DNA from 3 places in the Exiguobacterium sp. KKBO11 genome. Region 3 is predicted to be linked to each of the others. Evidence: riboswitches for the same ligand, from Rfam matches in the RefSeq annotation. Region 3 holds a riboswitch; each other region holds the start of a gene.
The links. Region 3 has a riboswitch for thiamine pyrophosphate ahead of thiD (bifunctional hydroxymethylpyrimidine kinase/phosphomethylpyrimidine kinase). Riboswitches for the same ligand answer to the same signal wherever they lie in the genome.
Positions count from the first base shown of each region.

Region 1 (7,190 bases), on a different contig from region 3:
TGCAACAAATCACGGAACGCGATGTAGCGGTCGATTTTTTCTTCCGTTGGTCGCTTGTTTTGTTTGTATGCTCGAATCAAGATGTTCTTCGGTGTGTGCTCGAGATCGATGAATTCGAGCAACTGCGCTTCGTATCCAACGAGCGTCAACAACTCGGCACGAATCGAGTCTGTCGCCAGTGACGCGAATTTTTCTTTGATCAGCCCATGCTGGAGCATGACATCGAGTGGCGAACAGTCCAGTTGACGGTTCAATTCCTTTTGACAGCACGGTACGCTCAGGATGACCGATGCATTCCAGTCAACAGCTCGCGCGAGTGCGACGTCAGTTGCGACATCACAAGCGTGAAGTGTCACCATCAGGTCGACTTCCGTCTCCCCTGTGTAATCATGAACGTCTCCGACACGGAATGTTAGATCGGTATAATCCAGATCACGCGCAATTTGTGTACATTCTTCGATGACTTCTTTCTTTAGATCAAGACCTGTCACTTCGAGGTCGAATCCTTTGACGACTTTTAGATAATGATAGAGAGCGAACGTCAAATACGACTTCCCGCAGCCAAAGTCCAAGATCCGGAGTTTTTTTCCTTTTGGTAAGGCAGCGATGCTATCCTCGACGAATTCAAGGAAACGATTGATTTGTTTAAACTTATCGTACTTCTGTTTTTTGACCTGACCCGCTTCCGTCATGACGCCTAAGCGAATCAGAAACGGAACCGGCACACCGTCTTCTAATAGATAGATTTTTTTCCGGTCATGCGACAAGAGAGCTTTCATCGGCTCCTTTTTGGATGTCTTGATCGCGACTTTCATCTTTTTCGAGAGCTGGAATTGCCATTCTTCTTCTTCAAAACGGAATAAGAATTGACGGAATTCCGTGAACCAGTCATCGAGTCGTCCGACGAAATCGTCAATTAAAATATTTTCATGCTTCATAACGCGTTCAAATTGAAACTCTACCTGCATCATCACCGTATCTCTTAATAGAATCGGTTTTACCTTGATTCGTCGGAGATCATTTGATTTTTGACGCGGATTACTTATCGTTGCATGGATCAGTATTCCTTGCGTGATTTGCGAGGCAAGACTCGCTTTTAATTCATGTAGTTCCACTAGTCGTCCCGTCCTTTTCTGATGTTCTTTCGAAACTGTAGCAAATTCGTACCTGTTCGACAAGTTTACAAGCTTCATCATTCGTACGTAATCAAAAGGAGGAATGCATCATGTTCAAAAAAATTCTCTCACAAATCGGAATCGGTGCCGCTACGGTCGATACACGCTTGACGGATGACCGCTGTGAACCAGGCGGTCAAATTCACGGTGTCGTCCATATCAAAGGTGGAAACGTCGATCAAGAAATCGATCGAATTTATCTTGAATTCAACACGCAGTACAAACAAGAAGTCAATGATAGCACGACGTTTACGACCTTTACGCTCGACCGATTTGCCTTAAATGAAGCGAAGTTCACGATTGAAGCGGGTGTCGAGCGGGAAATTCCCTTTACATTACGCGTCCCGCTGAATACACCACTCTCCGTCAGTCAATCGAAATCGTGGATCGAGACGGGACTCGACATCGCTCAAGCCGTCGATCCATCGGACCGTGACGCTGTCATCGTCGAAGCAAACCGCTACCAAGCAACAGTCTTAGATGCGATGGAGTCACTTGGCTTCCGATTGAAAAAAGCCGATACGGAAAAATTACCTGGACGATTCCGGAAAGATTTACCGATTGCTCAGGAGCTTGAGTATTCAGCTCGCAATACACACTACGCTCATAAACTGGATGAGATCGAAATCATCATGCTTCAAGACGGGTCTGGGATTGATTTAATCGTCCAAGTCGATCGTCGTGCGCACAGTCTCGGATCATTGTTCAGTGAAATGGCTGGTGCGGATGAGTCAATGATCAAACTTCGTCTGTCCAATAGTGAATTGCAAGATCAATCGTTCGTCGAACGTCAGCTGACAAGCATCGTGGAACGCTATAGCTAATCAATCGATCGAATTTACTTGAAAGTGATTCCTCTTCAGGGGAATCACTTTTTTATTGAATTTTATTTCAATTTGAAATCGTTTACAAATAAAACATTGTTTTAAAATAACCCCCTTGCTATACTGTCCGTATTGAAAAGAATTCCAGTCACGGTTTGACTAAAGGAGGACGTACATCATGAAAAAAATCGGACAGTTCACGTTAACAGCCGGACTCGCAGCAGTACTCGTCTCAAGTAGTTTACCTGTCATGGCAGAGGCAGGATCTTCAGCCGATCGGATCAGTCACAAAATCGACACGATGACACTCGAACAAAAAATCGGGCAGATGATCATGCCGGACTTCCGACAGTGGAATGGCAGCAATCATACGTCGCTTGCCCCAGAAGTCGCGAACATCATCGATCGCTATGATTTAGGCGGCGTCATCTTGTTTGCTGAGAACGTCAGCGAAACCGAACAGACGACGAAACTCGTTCATGATCTGCAAGAAGTCGTCAAACAAGATGCTAGCAACGATATTCCGCTCTTCGTCACGATCGACCAAGAAGGTGGAATCGTTACTCGGCTCGGAACAGGGACGAACTTACCTGGCAACATGGCGTTAGGTGCGACCCGCAGTAGCACATATGCCAATGATGCCGGTCATATCATCGGTTCCGAACTGCGTGCGCTCGGCATCAATGTCAACTTTGGTCCGGTTCTCGACGTCAACAGCAACCCTGGAAATCCTGTCATTGGTGTCCGCTCGTTCTCGAGTGATCCGGAGCTCGTCGGCACACTCGGTTCCGCTCTAATGAAGGGAATTCAGTCTGAAGGTGTCGCGGCGACCGCCAAACACTTCCCGGGTCACGGCGATACGGCGACCGATTCCCACTATGGATTACCGGTCGTTGACCGATCCCTGCAGGAGCTAGAACAAGTCGAGCTCGTACCGTTCAAGCGAGCTATTGCTGAAGACATCGATATGATCATGACAGGACACATCGGGATGCCGCAAATCGAACCTGAAGTCGTCACGTCGACAAATGGTACCTTCCCTTTACCTGCGACGTTATCGGATGATGTCATCACGGGCGTACTGCGCGAAAAACTTGGCTACGATGGCATCGTCATCACAGACGCGTTGAACATGCAGGCGATCGCCGACAACTTCACGGAATCAGAAGCCGTCTTAAAGACGTTTGACGCTGGAGTCGACATCGCGCTCATGCCGACGATCCTTCGTTCCGAGCAAGATGTCACAAAGCTCGATCAGATTTTCAAGGATGTGATCGCAGCAGTCAAAGATGGTCGCCTCTCAGAGGAACGGATCGATCAATCGGTTGAGCGGATTCTGACACTGAAAGCAGAACGCGGAATTTGGAACGGTACGACTGACACGACATCCCTAGCTGAAAAAATCGCGCAATCGAACCAAATCGTCGGTAGTCCCGAGCATAAAGCAAAAGAACGTGCGATGACGGAAGCCGCGGTCACACTCGTGAAAAATGATCAGCGGACCTTACCATTCAAACCGAAAAAGAACGCAAATGTTCTTGTGATCGCTCCTGCGGCGGATCAAACGGACAGCATGAAAAAAACGATCGCTTCCCTACCGAAGAATCGGAACTGGCACGTGACGACAGCGAATTACTCGGCTACTACGCTACCGCTCGACCAAAACCCGACATTACGGGCGCAACTCGATGCAGCAGATTACATCATCGTCGGTTCCAACGTCAACACGAGTGCTAAACTACTACCTACTGCACCAGAACAAGCGATTCCGGCTTCGATCTTCCGCTATGCGAAACAAACGGATACACCATCCGTCCTGCTCAGTCTCCGTAACCCATACGATGTCGCCGTTCAACCGGACGCACCGGCACACGTCCTCGTCTATGGCTTCAAAGGCGATCCAAACGGTCCAGACTCCGAAGCAGGCAATCTAAAATCAGCGGGACCGAACCTGCCTGCAGGTATCCGAGCGATCTTCGGAACGTTCAAACCGCAAGGCACTTTACCGGTTGATGTGCCGGTCTTTCAGAACGGTGTCTTTACCGATCAACTGCATCTCGAATTCGGTGACGGCTTTAAAAACTGGAAAAAATGATGACGTGATACACCAAAAGACCGAAGCTCCTTTACAGGATGCCTCGGTCTTTTAACGATTGATACGGATATTCGGCTTCTTCTTTCGAACGCTTGTAGACACGATGAAGTGAATAAGTCAACGAAACATAGAGGATGACGACTAGGATAGTCGCGATGGAACTCCCCATTGTAAAACCGAACTGAAGCAACACCTGAAAATTCTGAATCGTAGCATATGTGCCGTACACCACCATCAATATGGGAATGATGTACCCAACAAATCTCACTTTCACTTTTCCGAGCACCTGTTGCACGACATATGCCGCGAGAATCACAAGTGCGATCACGATGATTTCCATTCCAATCCCTACTTTCACCAGATGGTATTCCTAATTCTACCATCTACTGGTTTAAGAAGATACCGGGCGTGCTGGAATCTTTTCGTAGACCGACGTGAACGTCTCTTCCGTCCACCCCATGTGCCAGAAGAGTAACTCATAGTAACAACTTGTCACGAAATGACGTTTCATCCGCTCGCGTTCCGTCGGGCTCGCTTGTTCCGCCAGTGCATCAAGCCGTGCAATCTGTTCAAAGACGACCTTTTCAAACCATTCCGAGCTGTACGTGTCGATCCATTGCTGATAGATTTTTTCTTCCGGAGTACACGTCAGTAATTGCTGTCCGACTTCATAATACAACCAGTAACATGGCAAGATGGCAGCAATCGTCTCACCGAGCGTTCCTTCACTCGCATGATGCATGTGGGAGACATACGCATATGTTGTCGGTGCCGGTTCAAATGCTTCAAGATCTGCTTCCGTAATACCGAGCGGCTCAAAAAATGATTGATGTAAGCTCAACTCTGCCTCGTAAGTCGAAGTAGCATGCTCGGCAAGTGTCGCGATCGTCGCGAAGTCGTCTGCTTTTGACGCTGCCTTCGCTTGAATCTTCGCAAAGTGTTTTAAGTAATAGGCATCCTGCATGACGTAATGCCGAAATTTCGAGAGCGGTAACGTCCCCTCCCCGATTCCTTGTACGAATGGGTGCGTAAAACTACTATCCCAATACGCTTGTGCCGCTTGTTTGATTTCTTGTGTGAATGTCATGATCTCATCCTCCTCGTTTAGTATGAAACGAAAAAACACCACCCCGAAACACACGGGCATGGCGCAAGAAGAACAAGACTTGACGCCACTTCCCTCCGTAAGTACGAACTTAATCAGGTTCAAAGGGTCCGAACGTCTTCGTTCGTCTCAGTCGGTCTACCGACTCCCCTAGTGGTCATTATTCGATTCCCATCCACTATAGCATGCTGAAAATGGAAGTCAAGTTGTCCTCTTTTCGCTATACTATGGAGTGTCAGAAGACGGATGCCGTCTCCATCTACAGACCGATTCCGAACTTCTTTCGTTCTCGTACACTAACTTTAGTACCTGATACTATAATTCATTCTGTTACTTACAATTGGAGGATTTCATTATGCATACACCAACAAAAATCATGGCGTCAGCCGTTATCGCTTCTGCTCTATTACTCCCGACAGCCGCATCTGCCGAACAAGTCGTCGATAAGACGATCGTCACACTCGGGGAGTCGCTCGGCGCAAAGGATAAAGCATGGGTGCTTTCCCGTCTCAATGCACCGGAAGGCATCACACCGATCATCGCCACTTCTGCTGACGAAGAAAAATATCTCGGGAAAAACATTCCACAGTCGCAAAAAGGTGGCAACATGTATTCGTCGGCTAAGATCGAACTGACGGAAAAAGGTGATGGACTTTCCGTCTCGACGGAGAACATCACATGGGTGACAAAGGATATGTATCTCAACGCTCTCGTCACAGCGGGTGTCAAAGATGCCGATATCACGATCACTTCTCCCTACAAGGTGACCGGGACATCGGCACTGACAGGAATCATGAAAGCGTACGATCAAACTTCCGCTGAGACTGGAATTAAGTTAAGTGACGAACGCAAGGATTTAGCACAGCAAGAATTATCGGTCACATCAGACGTCGGAAAAACGGTCGGCACGGATAAAGTCGCTGACTTAATGAATGAGATCAAGGCTGAGATCGCCAATCAAAAACCGGAAACCAAAGTCGAGATCGAAAACCTGATCGTCCAAGTCATTCAAAACAACAATATCCAGTTGTCTGACGCACAAATGGACCGGTTGACGAATCTATTCAATCAAATGGAGCAAGCGAACATCAACTGGGGACAAATCGAGAGTGGTTTGAAAAATGCGGGGCAAGACATCCACGCGTTCGCAACATCAGAAGAAACGAAAGGTTTCTTCGCTAAATTATTCGATGGACTCAGTGACTTCTTCAGTTCAATCGCTGGCGTGTTCAAATAATTCAGACTTCCGTAACTGACAAAAAAATAGTAAACTAGAGATATCTGAAACGAAAGGTGGTGTGAAAAGATGGACTTTGCCGCGTGCAAACACTGGTTGATGGAACAATTGTATCTGTTGCGCGCGATTTTTCATGGAATGGCGTTCTAAGGCACCCGTCTGCCCTTTTTTAGAACTTCATGATTGAAAAATACAGCAAAGCGCATCTTTCACACATGATGGAGAGTGCTATTTGCGCTCTCCTTTTTTTGATGCGCGCGAAAGGATCAATTGATTATGATGATTTGCGACATTCAACACCTAACCAAACAATTCGGAGGCGAAACGATCTTAACGGATGTTTCCCTCTTCTTAAACGAACACGACCGTGTCGGTCTAATTGGACGAAACGGGAGTGGCAAGACGACATTACTCCGCTTGCTCGCTCGCCTTGAGCAACCGGACGGTGGTGTCATCTATCAAAAGAGCGGTTTGACGATCGGCTATTTGGAACAACTTCCTGTATATAGTGAGACGATGACCGGACTCGACGTCCTTTGGACAGCGTTTGAAGACATCCTCGCGATCCGTTCTCGAATGCAACAGTTGGAGCAAATGATGGCGACAGCACCAGAGAATCTGGATGCGTTACTCGCACGATATGCGGAAGCGACGAATGCGTTCGAACAAAAGGATGGCTATCTACTCGACTCGAAAATCGAGCGCATGGTGAACGGGTTACACCTTCGTCCGTTACTCACTCGTCCTTTCCACC
Region 1 covers NZ_LUCU01000022.1:489,574-496,763, forward strand. The annotation lists gene AYO36_RS09545 (class I SAM-dependent methyltransferase) at 1-1,115, opposite strand, end outside; gene AYO36_RS09550 (sporulation protein) at 1,226-1,999, shown strand; gene AYO36_RS09555 (glycoside hydrolase family 3 protein) at 2,178-4,094, shown strand; gene AYO36_RS09560 (hypothetical protein) at 4,126-4,434, opposite strand; gene tenA (thiaminase II) at 4,486-5,181, opposite strand; TPP riboswitch at 5,255-5,361, opposite strand; gene AYO36_RS09570 (DUF1002 domain-containing protein) at 5,555-6,436, shown strand; gene abc-f (ribosomal protection-like ABC-F family protein) at 6,713-7,190, shown strand, end outside.
Region 1: it holds a riboswitch for thiamine pyrophosphate, as region 3 does, so the genes downstream of both, tenA (thiaminase II) here and thiD (bifunctional hydroxymethylpyrimidine kinase/phosphomethylpyrimidine kinase) in region 3, are expected to answer to the same signal.

Region 2 (7,190 bases), on a different contig from region 3:
GCTCATTTCCCGTTCGCCACCTGACGTTTCGCCATACAGGGCGAACGTCAATGCGTCAAAGATCGTCGTTTTCCCTGCTCCGGTATTCCCGGAGATGACGAACATCGTCCGTCCGGCAAGTGCCGTGAAATCAATCGTCTCTTCACCAGCAAACGGTCCAAAGGCGCGTAATGTCAGTCGTTCTGGGCGCATGTCGCTTCCTCCTTCAGGACGGCTTGCATCGCTTCCGTCGGTTTCTTCTCACGGACTGCTTCATAAAACTCACTGAATAGATCCGCAACGGATGCATCCTTGACTTGCTCCCGCGACGCCTTGACCGCCCGTGTACTCTCGCGGACGAATCCAATTCGCTCAAGGTGCAGGATGTTCGGATAGATTTTTTTCAGCTTGCCCATCGGATCCATCAAAGCTTCGCCGTCCGTTAGATTGATCTTTAGGTAATCGTCCGTGTCTTGTGTCGCGACGAACGCCGGGTCTGTCAGCTCCGCGAGACTTCCGGTCAATTCCCGCAAGTCACGTTTAGGTGCAAGTGGTTCGAATCGGCGATCGAACGTACCCGCTTCGTTCAACGTCAACACATCGACCCCTTTGACATGATGTACTTCCGAAAAGGAATATTTCAAGAGAGATCCGCTGTAGCGAACCGTCTCGGATTGAATCGCAAGTGGATTATGCAAATGACCGAGTGCCGTATACGTAAACGGTGCAAACTGGCTTGCGCTAACTTGCCCTGCCGTTCCGACGGACAATTGCCGCTCCGAATCCGTCTCGAGTCCACCAATCACAAAGGCATGACCGACGAGGACACTCGGTCCGTCCGGACTACATCCGGCAAGAATCGTCCGCATCGCATCATCATGTGTCTTGATCGTTTCGTCCTTGTGCACGTACCGAACGGTCGCCGGATCCGCAAATGGCACCGGATAAAATGACACCCCTTTAATCGTGACCGGAGTAATGACCGGCGTTAGTTTTCCGACGAGGTGCAAACCAGCCCGTTGGAGTAACGTCGTTCCGAAACTTAACCGTTCGGCCGAATCGTGATTTCCGCTGATCGCAACGACCGGGATGTCTCGATCGAGAATCAAAGCAGCGAGCGTCTCGTCAAGCAGTTCGACGGCTTCCGTTGGTGGTACGGCGCGGTCGTATAAGTCACCCGCAATGACGATTGCATCCGGTTGTTCGCGGTCGACGAGTGTCAAAAAGTCCGCTAAGACCGCCCGCTGGTTCTCGAGCATCGACTCGCCATGAACGATTTTGCCGAGATGCCAATCGGCAGTATGTATCCATTTCATCTTCATCACACTCACTTTTTGAATATAGTAGCTTAAGTGTAGCATGCAAGCGGTCGTTCTGCGACGAACATCCGTTTGGAACACAAAAAGCAGAAGGCGAATGCCTCCTGCTTTTTTCACTCTTGCGACGAATGTGTTATTTCGTCCGTTGTTTTCTAAAGCGTTGAACGGAACGAATCACAGAAACCGATCCGCCGATGATCGCACCGACACCGACGACGATGCCTGTCTTGAATTTTTTGCCCGATTGTTCTGATTTATGCGTTGCTTGATTGTGTTCAAAAAGTTGTTGGAGGGGCGACGACGTCTCGACTTCGAGAATTTTCGATGCATCCTGATGCACGTCTTCTCTACGTTCGACACTACAAGGTGACAGATAGAATGGGTTCAAGTTCGTCCGGTACCGATCCGGATTCCAGTTGGCTTGCTGAACAACTGCTTGGGCGTCTTCCGTCTGTGCTTGATCCTTGATTGGATCGAATTCTTGTTTCATCTGAATCACTCCTCTTCACGTTCAAAACCTGTAGACCGATTTACGTCTGAAGTCTTATTTACCTGTTTTTCAAACGTTTAAAACATATATATTTAAAATTAGTTTTACTGTTTTGTGAACGTTAGCTGAAATAGGCATGATAGAGCCGTTTCGCTTTGACGAGATCCGCCTCGCCATGAATCAGAACACGTCCATCTCGGAAAGCGACCATCCGATGTTCGTCCGTCGTAAACGCCAGCAAATATGGATTATGGGCGGAAATCGCAGCGACCGGCTGGAGACGTTGTTTCAACTGTTCCAGGTCCCGCTGTCCGTCTCCGCGGATTTGAACGGCATCCCGACCGCACAGTGCCGTGAAACGAACCGTTTGATCCGATAAGTAAGGATAGGACGGTTCGATGCCGCACGACGGGCACTCCGTTTGCTTCAGTGACTGGACGTTAATTTGTTGAAACGTATTCGACCAGACATCAAACGCAAGCAAGCGCGTCCGCATGGCGTCCGTCTTTCCGCTCAACCACTTCAACGCTTCCGTCACCTGTAAGGAAGCGACCATCTGTACAGCTGGTCCGATGATTCCCGCTGTATCACACGTCTCCTGATCCCGCGGTAATTGATCGAGCAGACAATGCAGACACGGCGTCTCCCCGGGACGGACGGTAAACGTGATCCCATAACTGCCGACGCATCCACCGTAAATCCACGGAATCGAACGCATCAACGCCATGTCGTTCATCAGCAAGCGAATATCGAAGTTGTCCGTTGCGTCGATGATCAGATCGATATCATCGAGAAGCCACGTCAGCGCTGCCCGGTCGACGTCTACTACATGCGCTTCGATCGTCACTGTCGAATTAATCGCTTCAAGCCGTGCTTTTGCGGCAATCGCTTTTGGTACGATGTGACGCGCATCGTCCTCGGTATAAAGCTGTTGGCGTTGTAGATTACTCCACTCGACATAGTCGCGGTCGACGATTCGGACGACGCCGACACCGGCGCGGACGAGTTGCTCTGCCGATGCCGTTCCGAGCGCTCCCATGCCGATGATCAGCACCTTCGCTGATGCCAAGCGTGCTTGTCCCGCTTCCCCGATCGGTTGAAATCGAGTTTGCCGTGAGTAACGGTTCATCGAATCAATCCACTCGTTGGACTACTCGCGACCGCATACTGTTTCTTCTCGATACGTCCCGCTTCGTATCCGAAGCGACCTGCTTCGACAGCTAGTCGCATTGCGTGCGCCATCTTGACCGGATCTTGAGCATGGGCAACGGCGGAGTTTAATAAGACACCATCCGCTCCCAGTTCCATCGCATAGGCGACGTCGGTCGGTGAACCGATCCCGGCGTCGACGATAACAGGAACCGTCGTCTGCTCGATGATGAATCGTAGATGAAGTGGATTGAGAATGCCTTGCCCGGAACCGATCGGTGACGCTGCCGGCATGATGGCGTGACAACCGAGTTCCTCGAGTCGCCGTGCAAGGACGACATCGTCCGACGTATACGGTAAGACGATGAAACCTTCTTTGAGTAATTCTTCAGAAGCCCGTAACGTCTCGATCGGATCAGGTAGTAACGTCTTGTCGCAACCGATCACTTCAACCTTGACCATGTCACACATACCGGATGCCCGCGCAAGCTTCGCAAGCCGAACAGCTTCCTCCGCCGTCTTCGCACCGGCCGTGTTCGGCAGTAAATCGTACTTCGCTAAATCAAGCGACTCCAAGAAATTCGCTTGTTGTTTGTCGAAGATATCGAGCCGACGGACGGCGAATGTCAAAATTTGTGAAGCAGACGCATCGATTGCTTTCTGCTGTACCGTAGCATCCGTATATTTCCCTGTTCCGAGTAACAAGCGTGATTCAAATGTCTTTTCTCCAATTTTCAGCATATTTATCCTCCTCCTACGAAATGAACGATTTCAAATGTGTCATTGTCCCGAACGACCGTCTGACCATATGCCACGCGATCGATTATTTGTCGATTCTGTTCAACGATGACGAGCTTTTCCCCTAAGCCAAGTTGCGTGAGCATGTCCTCAATTGTTTTAATCTGTTCGATCGTGTGGTCATTGCCGTTAATCGTAATGTTCATCGGACTTCCTCCTTCTGAATCAACCGTAATGTATTTACCAAGACTTCCGCTGTCGCCGGTGCGAGTAATATGCCATGCCGATGATGCCCCGTCGCTAGGAAGATCCGACGGGATGAATCGGCGACTCCGATATATGGCAAGCCGGACGCCGTTTGTGGTCGTACACCGGACCAGACTTCTTCGATGACCGCGTCACGAATCGGTGGATACAGTCGTTCTGCTGCTTGAAGCAATGACGTGACCCCTGCGACACTGACACCGACCGTCTCGTCGTGCGGCAGTTCGGTCGCACCGATCAAAATCCGACCGTCTGCTTTTGGCACAAGGTAGACAGCGTCGTCAAACAGGATCGAGCGTAACGGCTGACCCGCGAGACGGACGGCGAGACATTCCCCTTTGACCCCATATGTCGCGATCGAAATGCCGGCTGTATCGAGCAAAGCTTGCGAACCCCGTCCGGCAGCGACCGTCACTGTTTGTCCGGTCCAGATTCCCGCATTCGATTCGATCCTAATGAAGTCATCGTTCTCTTCGATGCGTGTGACTTCCACCTGTTCTTCAATCGATATGCCACGTGCGTGTAAGGCATACATCAATGCAGTCGTCAGTCGTCGTGGATCGATTTGACCGACCGCCGGAAACAAATTCTCGCGTCCTTTACGTTTCAACAAAAACGGTTGTTCCCGGTACCCACAATCGATACCAGTCTCTCGCTCGAGTCGACGTGCAAGCAACGGATACAGACGACGACTTCGTGCGGCAAGTGCATGTAATTCCGCTCTCAGCTCGATGTCCGTCGCAAGCATCCCGGCAGCCGCGCGACTCGTTCCTTGTCCACCTGCTCCGCGTTCTAAGACGACGACGGATTCATTCTGAAAGGCGAGACCGTAAGCAAGCGTCAAACCGATGACTCCACCGCCGATGATGATGTGATTCGTCATACCCGTACCCCCTGATAATGCTTGACGGCGGCGAGCGGATCCGAATGACCGAGAATACCCGATAAGACGGCGATTCCGGTTACACCGGTCGCTACGATTTCAGGCATGCGTTCTGGTGTAATCCCGCCAATTGCAATGACTGGTTTCGTCGTGAAGGTGACGACTTGCTTCAAGGCGTCAATCCCTCGTGGTGGCACGTCCGGCTTCGACGCTGTCGGATAAATATGACCGTACAGCAGGCGGTCGGCTCCTTCCGCTTCTGCTGCCAGTGCCTCTGCTAGCGAATGGACTGATTTCCCGATGACGAGATTCGGAAAATGACGTCGCACATCGCGGACACGTAAGGACCGGCGCGTCAGCTGCACACCGATGCCGGCGACATGGGCGACGTCGACCCGATCATGAACCGTTAACTGATCAGGCGAATAACCATGCGCAAGGAGCGCTTCAATTAGATCAAGTAATTCTGCCGCCGATAAGTTCGGTTCTCGTAGATGCAGCTGATCCGTATAAGGTTGAAGCGATTGAAAGGTCTTTATTTCGTCAAGCGGATTAATGGATCCCGTCGAAATCAGATGTAAACGCATCATGTTCTTCCTTTCCATACGAAAAAGGACCACTCCCGATGTTGAAGGGAGTGGTCCGAAAATGCGCTGAAGCGCTAAGGATATCTAAGGTTTCGAGCCACTTCCCTCCGCTAGTACGAACTAGATCAGGTTCAAAGGGTCCGGATACTTCCGTCTCAGTCTGCTGGGAGACTCCCCTAGTGTCTTTTCGTGTTTAATTGGCTTGCCCCATTAGTCTAGCATGAGTCGCTTTGCTTCGCTAGTCCTAGTTGAGCGCTTCCACTTGCTGAATCAGTTCCGATTTCGTTGGTCGCTGTTGCTCTTGGCTGTCGGCATACGTCTGCTTCAGCTTCAGGATGCGCATTACTTTGGCATCGAGCATCTCCGGCGTCAGCGTTTTTTCTTTGACGGCTTGCATCACTTCAGCATGGACCTTTGTGTAAGCACCTGCCTCTGAAAACATCGCCATATCAGCTCCATTGACGAGCGACTGACGTGCCGCTTCTGCGAGACCATATTGTTTCGTGATCGCCCCCATGACGAGATCATCTGTGATGATGACACCGTTGAATCCGAGTTGTTGACGCAAGAGGTCAGTCAAGATCGGCTTTGAGAGCGAGGACGGATTCGTATCGTCATACGCGGGATAGAGAATATGGGCGACCATCACCATCTCGGCGCCCTCTTGAATCGCTTCTTTAAACGGTAACAGTTCCGTCCGCTTCAATTCTTCCTTTGATGCCGTCACTTTCGGTAGCCCGACATGGGAATCGACACTCGTATTGCCGTGACCGGGAAAATGTTTGACGACCGGAATCGTTCCCGTCTCCTGCATCCCGTGCATCAGGGCCGTACCAAGCGTCGCGACGGTCTTCGGATCAGCACTTAACGCACGGTCGCCGATGATCGGATTGTTCGGATTACTGTTGACGTCAAGGACCGGCGCGAAGTCCATTTTGAAGCCATAAAAACGTGACAAATGTCCGAGCGTACGTCCGACGTCTTCCATTTTCACTTCATCTGCTCCTTGCGCTATCCGTTGACTCGTCGGTAACCGTAATCGTTGATCCGGTACCCGGCTGACGCGTCCGCCTTCTTCATCAATCCCGACGAAGGCATACGGTTTTTGGTTCGTCTCTTGAATCGCACGCGTGAACGTCAAGAGTTGCTCTTCTGACGTGATGTTTCCACCGAGCAATAAGACCCCGCCAATCGCATGCGTCTGTAATAATTTTCGGTCAGCTGCTGAAAGTTCCGTGCCGGCGACTCCGATATAGAGCAGTTGATCGATCTTCTCGGACGTCGACATCGCTTTAAGTTGCTGCTTTAATCGTGCTTGTTGTCGTTCCTCTTTCGTTGGTTCAGGTTTCGGTTTCTTTTCTTCTGTCGGTTGCTTCGTTTCCGGTTGTGATGGTTTCGTTGGTTCCGTCGTCTCCTGCGCACACCCTGCAAGCAACAGACAACCGATCAGTACGGTTTTCTTCACAAAGGATCCTCGCTTCGCACACCATTGATCGAATAATAAACGGAAATCTCAGCGTTCAGGGATTGCGAGACCGAACAATATTTATCCTTTGATAACGAGATGGCGCGACGGACCTTATCTTCCGGGAGATCACCTTCGAGCCGGTAATGAATCGAGATCGACGTAAAACGCCGCGGATGGTCCTCTGCCCGTTCTCCTTCGATATCCATTTCGAAATGGGTGATCGTCAAGCGCATCTTCTCTAAAATCGAGACGATATCAATTCCTGTACAGCCGGCAACGGCATGTAGCAAGAGTTCAGTCGGTCGTGGCGCTT
Region 2 covers NZ_LUCU01000022.1:243,848-251,037, forward strand. The annotation lists gene AYO36_RS08310 (AAA family ATPase) at 1-192, opposite strand, end outside; gene AYO36_RS08315 (exonuclease SbcCD subunit D) at 174-1,295, opposite strand; gene AYO36_RS08320 (hypothetical protein) at 1,432-1,788, opposite strand; gene AYO36_RS08325 (ThiF family adenylyltransferase) at 1,910-2,917, opposite strand; gene AYO36_RS08330 (thiazole synthase) at 2,914-3,678, opposite strand; gene thiS (sulfur carrier protein ThiS) at 3,681-3,881, opposite strand; gene AYO36_RS08340 (FAD-dependent oxidoreductase) at 3,878-4,822, opposite strand; gene AYO36_RS08345 (thiamine phosphate synthase) at 4,819-5,412, opposite strand; TPP riboswitch at 5,495-5,597, opposite strand; gene nagZ (beta-N-acetylhexosaminidase) at 5,654-6,874, opposite strand; gene AYO36_RS08355 (OsmC family protein) at 6,871-7,190, opposite strand, start outside.
Region 2: it holds a riboswitch for thiamine pyrophosphate, as region 3 does, so the genes downstream of both, AYO36_RS08345 (thiamine phosphate synthase) here and thiD (bifunctional hydroxymethylpyrimidine kinase/phosphomethylpyrimidine kinase) in region 3, are expected to answer to the same signal.

Region 3 (7,190 bases):
GGTGGGTATTCGATCTTAAACACGTTATGTATGCTCTCATCATGAGCTTTGTTCGTGCGAAAGCCCTTCAGACGGTTTACAGTTTCTATTCTGCTTCTAAGCAATGTATCATCATTTGTGAGAAAGCAGATGAAATCAATGAAGTCATTACAAAAGAACTCGGTCGTGGTGTCACGATTCTCGATGCACGTGGAGGATACTCCAACCGAACGAAAAAAATGGTCTATGTCGTCGTTCAAAATAACGAAATCGTCCGTTTGCAAGAAATCGTCTCTTCTGTCGAGCCGAATGCATTCGTTACATTTTCGGAAATCCATACTGTTTTTGGCAATTACAAAGAACATTCGTATTCGTTTTAACACCAAGCGCAGCTTAGCTGTGCTTTTTTCATCTTCTTAAAACAGCTTCTCGTATTGCATCATCTTTCCTGCTTTTTTATTAGTATTATTCAGTTTTTCAGTCATTATCCCTATTCAAAAAATAGACAGGCTTCACTTTTTTTACGATAGTAGTTAAGCTTATGACATGTCTTTTATTTAAAGGAATGATTGCATGCACTCTCTTTGGCGTCAGCGTATTCTGCTGATTTTCTTGATCAGCTTATTCGCCTCTATCCCGATCATCTATGCTTTATCCGGTTATCGGACGATTGCAACGATGACCGAGCAAATGAAGGATCATGATATACCGTTAATCAATCAGGTAGATCAGTTGGTCGAACACAATCGAGATCGTGCCAATGCGGTTCGTGGTCTCTTATTGTATGAAGATAATCGTTATATCGAACAATATTACTTTTCAACGTCTAAAATCCATGATTTGCGCAATAGTCTGAACCAATCGTCGACTACTCCAGGGACGATTAAGGATCTCCTTCGCCGCAACAATGTCTGGGAGTCTGAAATTGAACGCGTGTTTGTCGTCTATGAACGTCAAAGTCCAACAGCCGCAAAACGTCTTGCTAGACAATCGACTCAGACGACTCAAACGATTCTCGAAGACTTATCCCGTGTGAAAGATGATTTGTATAAAACGCTTCAAGCCAAATTACAACAATCAGATACTTTAATCGCTACATATAAATGGATGTGTCTCGCTCTCTCCATCCTGTCCTTTTTATTGATTAGTGCCACGGTCTTTTTCTTCCACCACTTCGCTCCAAAAGGATCAGAACAATCGTCTTTAGAATAAACGAAAAGCGCAGCTAAAGCTGCGCTTTTCGTTTATTCTAAAGACTCATTCAGGCATTGCTTTTCCCTCTTGTACATGTTCCATCGCCATATGTACAAGCGATGACACATGATGGTCATCCAAGGAATAATAGACGACTTTACCGTCTTTTCGAAACTTGACGAGTCCTTGTTTCAACAAAGATCGAAGATGATGCGACGCTGTCGCGATCGAACAGTCGACAGAGGCCGAGACATCACAAACGCATAGTTCTTCTTCGATCGTCAGCGCATAAACGATTCGCAGTCGTGTCGCATCCGAAAGAATCTTAAATAGCTTTCCGATTTCAAGCGTCGGAATCGTATCAACGATATGTCCGATTTCAGACGCACGTTGTTCATCAATCGCAATCGTTTCACAACGGGGAATGTCCATGTCCGTCACCTCGTTTCTACTTATATTGCACCATGAGAAACGGGACATTGCAAGTTCAGCGCATTCGTCTGCGAATGAGCCAAAACACGAACCATCCTCCTACGTAATCTCCGATATCCCAGACAATTCGATTTTGATCGACAGCGCGTACGCCGATGTCAATGATTTTCGTGCTTTCTAATCGGTTCGTATAACGTTGACGAAGCCGAGTCGGAATCGGTAGACGAAGAAGTGCCCGGTAATAAATATCTAAATGAGTATGTCCCCAAATTTCCGTCGCAATCGAGCTCGTTTTAATATACAACGGACGTTTGTAGCGTCTTTCATACTTTTCTTTCAATAAAAGGGCCATCTCATAAGATATACGATTAGGATGTGGAAATAAGACTTTTCCTAGATGGTAGATCCCCTGATTATCGACTCGAATGATTTGTGGTTCTAACCGATATCGAATCCAATAGCCGCGAAAACGGATTGTCTGCCATTTCAATACAATCACCTCTGAACGGATTATACCCTGTTCTGAAGTGATTGATGCCATTCACGCACAGCATCTGTCATTTGCTGCGCAGCGAGTTGCCGATCTTCTTTAGCGAAAATTTCTGAGATGACGGCATACCCTTCCAACGGGATGGGCAGAGAGGAGACATTCGTTGCTGTGATTCCACCAATACCGATTAGAGGTAATCGTACAGCTTCCCGAATCGCCTGAAGCATCGTATGCGACATGGAATTAGCGTCCGCTTTGGATGACGTCGCAAATAGAGAGCCTACGCCTAAATAAGATGCTCCGTCTCGTTCTGCTTCAATCGCTTGTGCAACGGTTGCTACCGACACACCAATCACGGCATCTGGTAAAAGGCGACGTGCTGCGGTTAAAGGAATGTCTTCTTGTCCGATATGCAAACCAGCTCCGACGAGTAACGCGATATCAATCCGATCATTGATGATCAAAGGAATGTCGTGTCGATCCGTGAGTGCTTTCAACCGAACTGCCTGATCGAAGAATTCCTTTCCTTGCGCTGTTTTTTCCCGTAATTGCACGATCGTTGTACCACCTAAAATGGCTTCCTCAACGACCGTCTCGATCGCGACTCCAGGATGGTACCGACGATCCGTCACTGCATAGATGGAGTAATTAATTGACACGTTCTGTCACCTCCACCAGATCTTGCACCGTCATGAGGCTGATGGCATTGAACAACTCTCGTTTAAAATCACCAAGACCTTGCGCGGAGGCTGCTTGTTCTCCTGCTTTTCCCATGACGAATGTCCCGTGGACAGCCGCCTCAAATGCCGTATATCCTGCACCGAGGAAGCTCGCAATCAAGGAGGCCGTCATGCAGCCTGTACCCGTGATGTCTCCCAGACGTGGTGTTCCTACATGTAATTCCATTTCGCGCGTTCCATCTGTGATGTAGTCGTTCGGACCTGTCACGACGAGGACAGATTGGTGTTTGCGAGCGAATGCACGAATACTTTCTCGATCCATCATTGCATCTCCCGCAGCATCGACTCCCTTAGTTCGCCCATCTTCCCCAAGTAACGTCTTGATTTCAGAAGCATTTCCTTTAATGACCGTACACCCGAGATCAATGAGTTCTTTAGAAAAGGCAGTACGTAATGCCGTTGCCCCTGCTCCAACTGGATCAAGAACGATCGGGACATTCAAACGTCCCGCTTCACGTGCTGCGAGTCGTTGAGCTGCTTGCATGTCTGCATCGATCGTACCAATGTTTAAGACAAGAGCTTGCGCGAGTCTAATCATCTCTTCTACTTCACGAATGTCTTCCGCCATAACGGGTGATGCTCCAACAGCGAGTGTGACGTTCGCGCAGTCGTTGATCGTAACCGTGTTCGTCAGATGGTGAATGAGTGGTTTGTGTTCAAGAATGGTCGTAAACATGTGTATCCCTCCAAAGTGAGTGAAAATGATGTGTCGGTCCAATACCTTGTCCGAGAGCAAATCCATGACGAATTGCCTCCGTGACATAGCTCTTTGCCTGTCTTACGCTATCTGTTAAATCTTCTCCAAGCGCCATCCGCGCCGCAATCGCCGCAGATAAGGTACAACCAGTTCCATGAGTATGTTGATTGTCTAACCGTTCCGATGTGAAGCGGTGTTCCACTTCCCCATCAAACAACAAATCCGTCGCAGCTCCTGAGAGATGTCCACCTTTTAGTAATACTGCCCCTGTCTGTGTAGCCAATTGATGCATCGCCAATCGCATTTCATCTAGATTGGTCACTGATCGTCCTGTTAAACGCTCCGCTTCCGGTAAATTCGGTGTGACGAGTGTCGCAAGCGGTAGAAGTTCTGAAATCAATGCTTGTTCAGCTTCCGTCCGCAATAGGGCATGACCACCTTTAGCGACCATGACGGGATCTAATATGATCGGAACTGTCTGTTTGCGGAGATGTGTAGCAATGACACGAATCGTATGCGCATTCGAGACCATTCCAATTTTAATCGCATCGACACGAATGTCTGAAAAAATCGACGTTAACTGGGCATCTACGATTTCTGGGGATAACTCTTCCACCGCTTGAACACCCAACGTATTTTGCGCCGTGACGGCTGTCAGGACGCTCATTCCATAAACGCCTAAAGCCGAAAATGTTTTTAAATCTGCTTGAATCCCAGCCCCACCACCGGAGTCGGATCCCGCAATCGTCAGTACATGTTTCATGTTCTTTTCACCTTCCCATCGAGCAATGTAAGGGAGTCGTGACCGACAAAAAAAGCGTCGACCGCTGTAAAAAAGCAGTCGACGCTATACGAAAGCGTTATACACGCATTCCGGTATCCGTTCGGCTCAACTTTCCTACGCTGGTATTATCCAGTTCAGGTAATAGGGTCGAAAACAGATTGGTTTTCCTCTCAGCCGGATTCCTCCAGCTCCCCTAGTTGCTCAAGTATTCGTTTCGCCTTTACTGTAGCATAGAGAAGAAAAAAAAACGAGCCGAAGCCCGTTTTGATTACAGATATGCCAATGGATTGACTGCATTCAGAGGAGAAGAGGCACTGTATTGATAGCCTCCGACATGTAGTTCGAAATGTAAGTGTGGTCCTGTTGAATTCCCTGTACTACCAAGTGTCCCGACTTGTTGACCTTGAGAGACCGTTTGTCCTGCACGAACCGATAATGAACTCATATGTGCGTAGACAGTCGTGTACACTTGTCCATCGAGGAAGTGAGAAATCATGACATGATTGCCGTAAGGTCCACCACCTGATGCTGTAATGACCGTTCCAGCTGCTGCAGCGACGATTGGAGACCCGACCGAACCACTGAAATCAACACCGTTGTGGAACGTATAACCGTTCGCGCCGCTTGCTGGTCCGAATCCTTGCGACACTCCACCAGAAGATGGTCGAACGAATTTCCCTCCACTCGAAACAACGGGCGGGGCAACAGAATCAGTTGACTCCGAACTCTTACCTACTTGTTTTGCTGTTTGAGCATTCGCTTTAGCGGCTTTTTCGGCTGCCGCTTTCTCCGCTGCTGCTTTTTCAGCCGCTGCTTTAGCGGCTGCCTTCGCTGCCGCAATTGCACGTTCTTGCGCTTCGAGAGTCGCTTGAAGTTCTTTTGCGTCTAACAGTTCTGTCGTGAACTTGGTCTTCCCTTTTCGTAATTTCTTCAGCGTGGCACTACGTTCTTTCATTTGAAGCTTTAACGCTTTCTTTTGTTCAAGCAATACTTTCTTTTCTTGCATTTGCTCCGCTTTTTTCTCAACGAGCGCTTGTTTTGCTTCTGCTAATTTTTGTTGCGTTGCGATGTAATCCGAAATCATTTTATCGTCTTGCTCAGCGATTTTTTTCCCCGCCATGACACGGCTGAATAAATCACCTAAATCCTTCGATCCAAAAATGACTTCTTCCCATTTAATCGAGTTTCCATCGTTCTCTTGGAAAACACGCAAACGATCACCGAGTAGTTCTTCCTGTTTCTGTAACATTTCTTCGTAACGGACGATGTCTGCCTTTAACTCATCGATTCGAACGTTCAACTGTTCGATTTGTTTATTTTTTTCAGAGACTTGGAAAATCTTTTCGTTGATTGCTGCGTCAATTTGATTGATTTGACGTTGCTCTTTTGAGATTTTAGCTTCTTGTTTTTTGATCGCTTTTTCAAGTTTACGTTGTTCAGCGGCATTTTCAGCCTTTTTTTCTTTAATGGTCGCTGCTGCGATCGGTTGCGTTCCTGTTATAAGTAATGCTCCTAAAACAATGGTAGAAATTAGTTTTTTTAGCATATATCGTTTTCCTCACTTATATTTTTTTCATATTTTATTATAGTATTCAAGTTTCTCTCATATCTGAAATAGATTATAGCACCGTAATCGTTTCAAAAAAATTTCATTTACATTTCAAATGAAAACGGTTTTTTGTAATATATGATTTGTTTTTTGAAAATGACAAAAAAAAGAACCGTTGCATATGCAACGATTCTTTACGATTAAAACATCGACATTGGATTGACTGAGTTAGCTGGACCTGTTGCACTGTAGCTGTATCCACCAACGTGAATTTCGAAGTGTAAGTGTGGACCTGTTGAGTTTCCTGTGCTACCACGTGTACCGATTTGTTGACCTTGGCTGACACGTTGACCTGCACTAGCGTTCAATGAACTCATATGTGCATAGACTGTCGTATAGGTCTTCCCGTTCAATTGGTGAGCGATCATGATGTGATTTCCGTAAGGTCCGCCACCTGATGCTGTAATGACTGTACCAGTTGCAGCTGCCACGATTGGCGTGCCAACTGGACCACCGAAGTCAATCCCGTTATGGAACGTATAACCGTTCTCTCCGCCTGCAGAACCATACCCTTGTGTCACAGCACCAGCAGTTGGATGAATGAAGAGTCCGCCTGATGATGGTGACGGTTTAGGTGTCGCAGGAGCTGACGGCGCTGGAGCAGGTGCAGCTGGTGCTGGTGTAGATGGTTTTGGTGCAGATTGTTTCGTCGAACTAGAAGGTTTTGCTGACTGCGCTGCCTTCTCTTGTGCTGCTTGCTGAGCTGCTGCTTCTTTAGCGGCTTGCTCTTCTGCTGCTTTTTGTGCTGCTGCTTGCGCTGCTTCAGCCTCTGCTCTTGCTTTCGCTTCACGTGCAGCCTGAGCTTGACGTTCTTTTTCGATTCGAGCTTCACGTTCACGCGCTGCTTTTTCAGCTGCAATCGCTTTTTCTTGCGCAATCAAAATTTGTTGGACTTCTTTTGCATCCATCAATTGTGTTTCGAACTTTTCTTTTTTCTTACGTAGTTCTTTTAAGCGTTTGTTCCGCTCTTTTAATTGTGATTCAAGATCCGCTTGTTGACGTTTTAATTCTTGTTTCTCAACGACCAACTGCGCTTTCTTTTCTTTTACTTCTTGTTGCGCATCCGCTAATTGCTTTTGCGTATTTTGATAATCCGTGATCATTTTATCATCTTGTTTTGAAATGGATTTCCCTGCCATGACACGGCTTACGAGGTCACCAACGTTTTTAGCGCCAAAGATGACTTCCTCCCATTTAATCGAGTTTCCATCATTCTCTTGCATGACACGAAGACGATCACCAAGTAATTTTTCTTGGCGTTTTAG
Region 3 covers NZ_LUCU01000055.1:116,182-123,371, forward strand. The annotation lists gene AYO36_RS14655 (YitT family protein) at 1-359, shown strand, start outside; gene AYO36_RS14660 (CHASE3 domain-containing protein) at 553-1,191, shown strand; gene AYO36_RS14665 (ArsR/SmtB family transcription factor) at 1,237-1,605, opposite strand; gene AYO36_RS14670 (hypothetical protein) at 1,661-1,945, opposite strand; gene thiE (thiamine phosphate synthase) at 2,116-2,754, opposite strand; gene thiM (hydroxyethylthiazole kinase) at 2,744-3,511, opposite strand; gene thiD (bifunctional hydroxymethylpyrimidine kinase/phosphomethylpyrimidine kinase) at 3,492-4,295, opposite strand; TPP riboswitch at 4,411-4,521, opposite strand; gene AYO36_RS14690 (murein hydrolase activator EnvC family protein) at 4,585-5,862, opposite strand; gene AYO36_RS14695 (murein hydrolase activator EnvC family protein) at 6,066-7,190, opposite strand, start outside.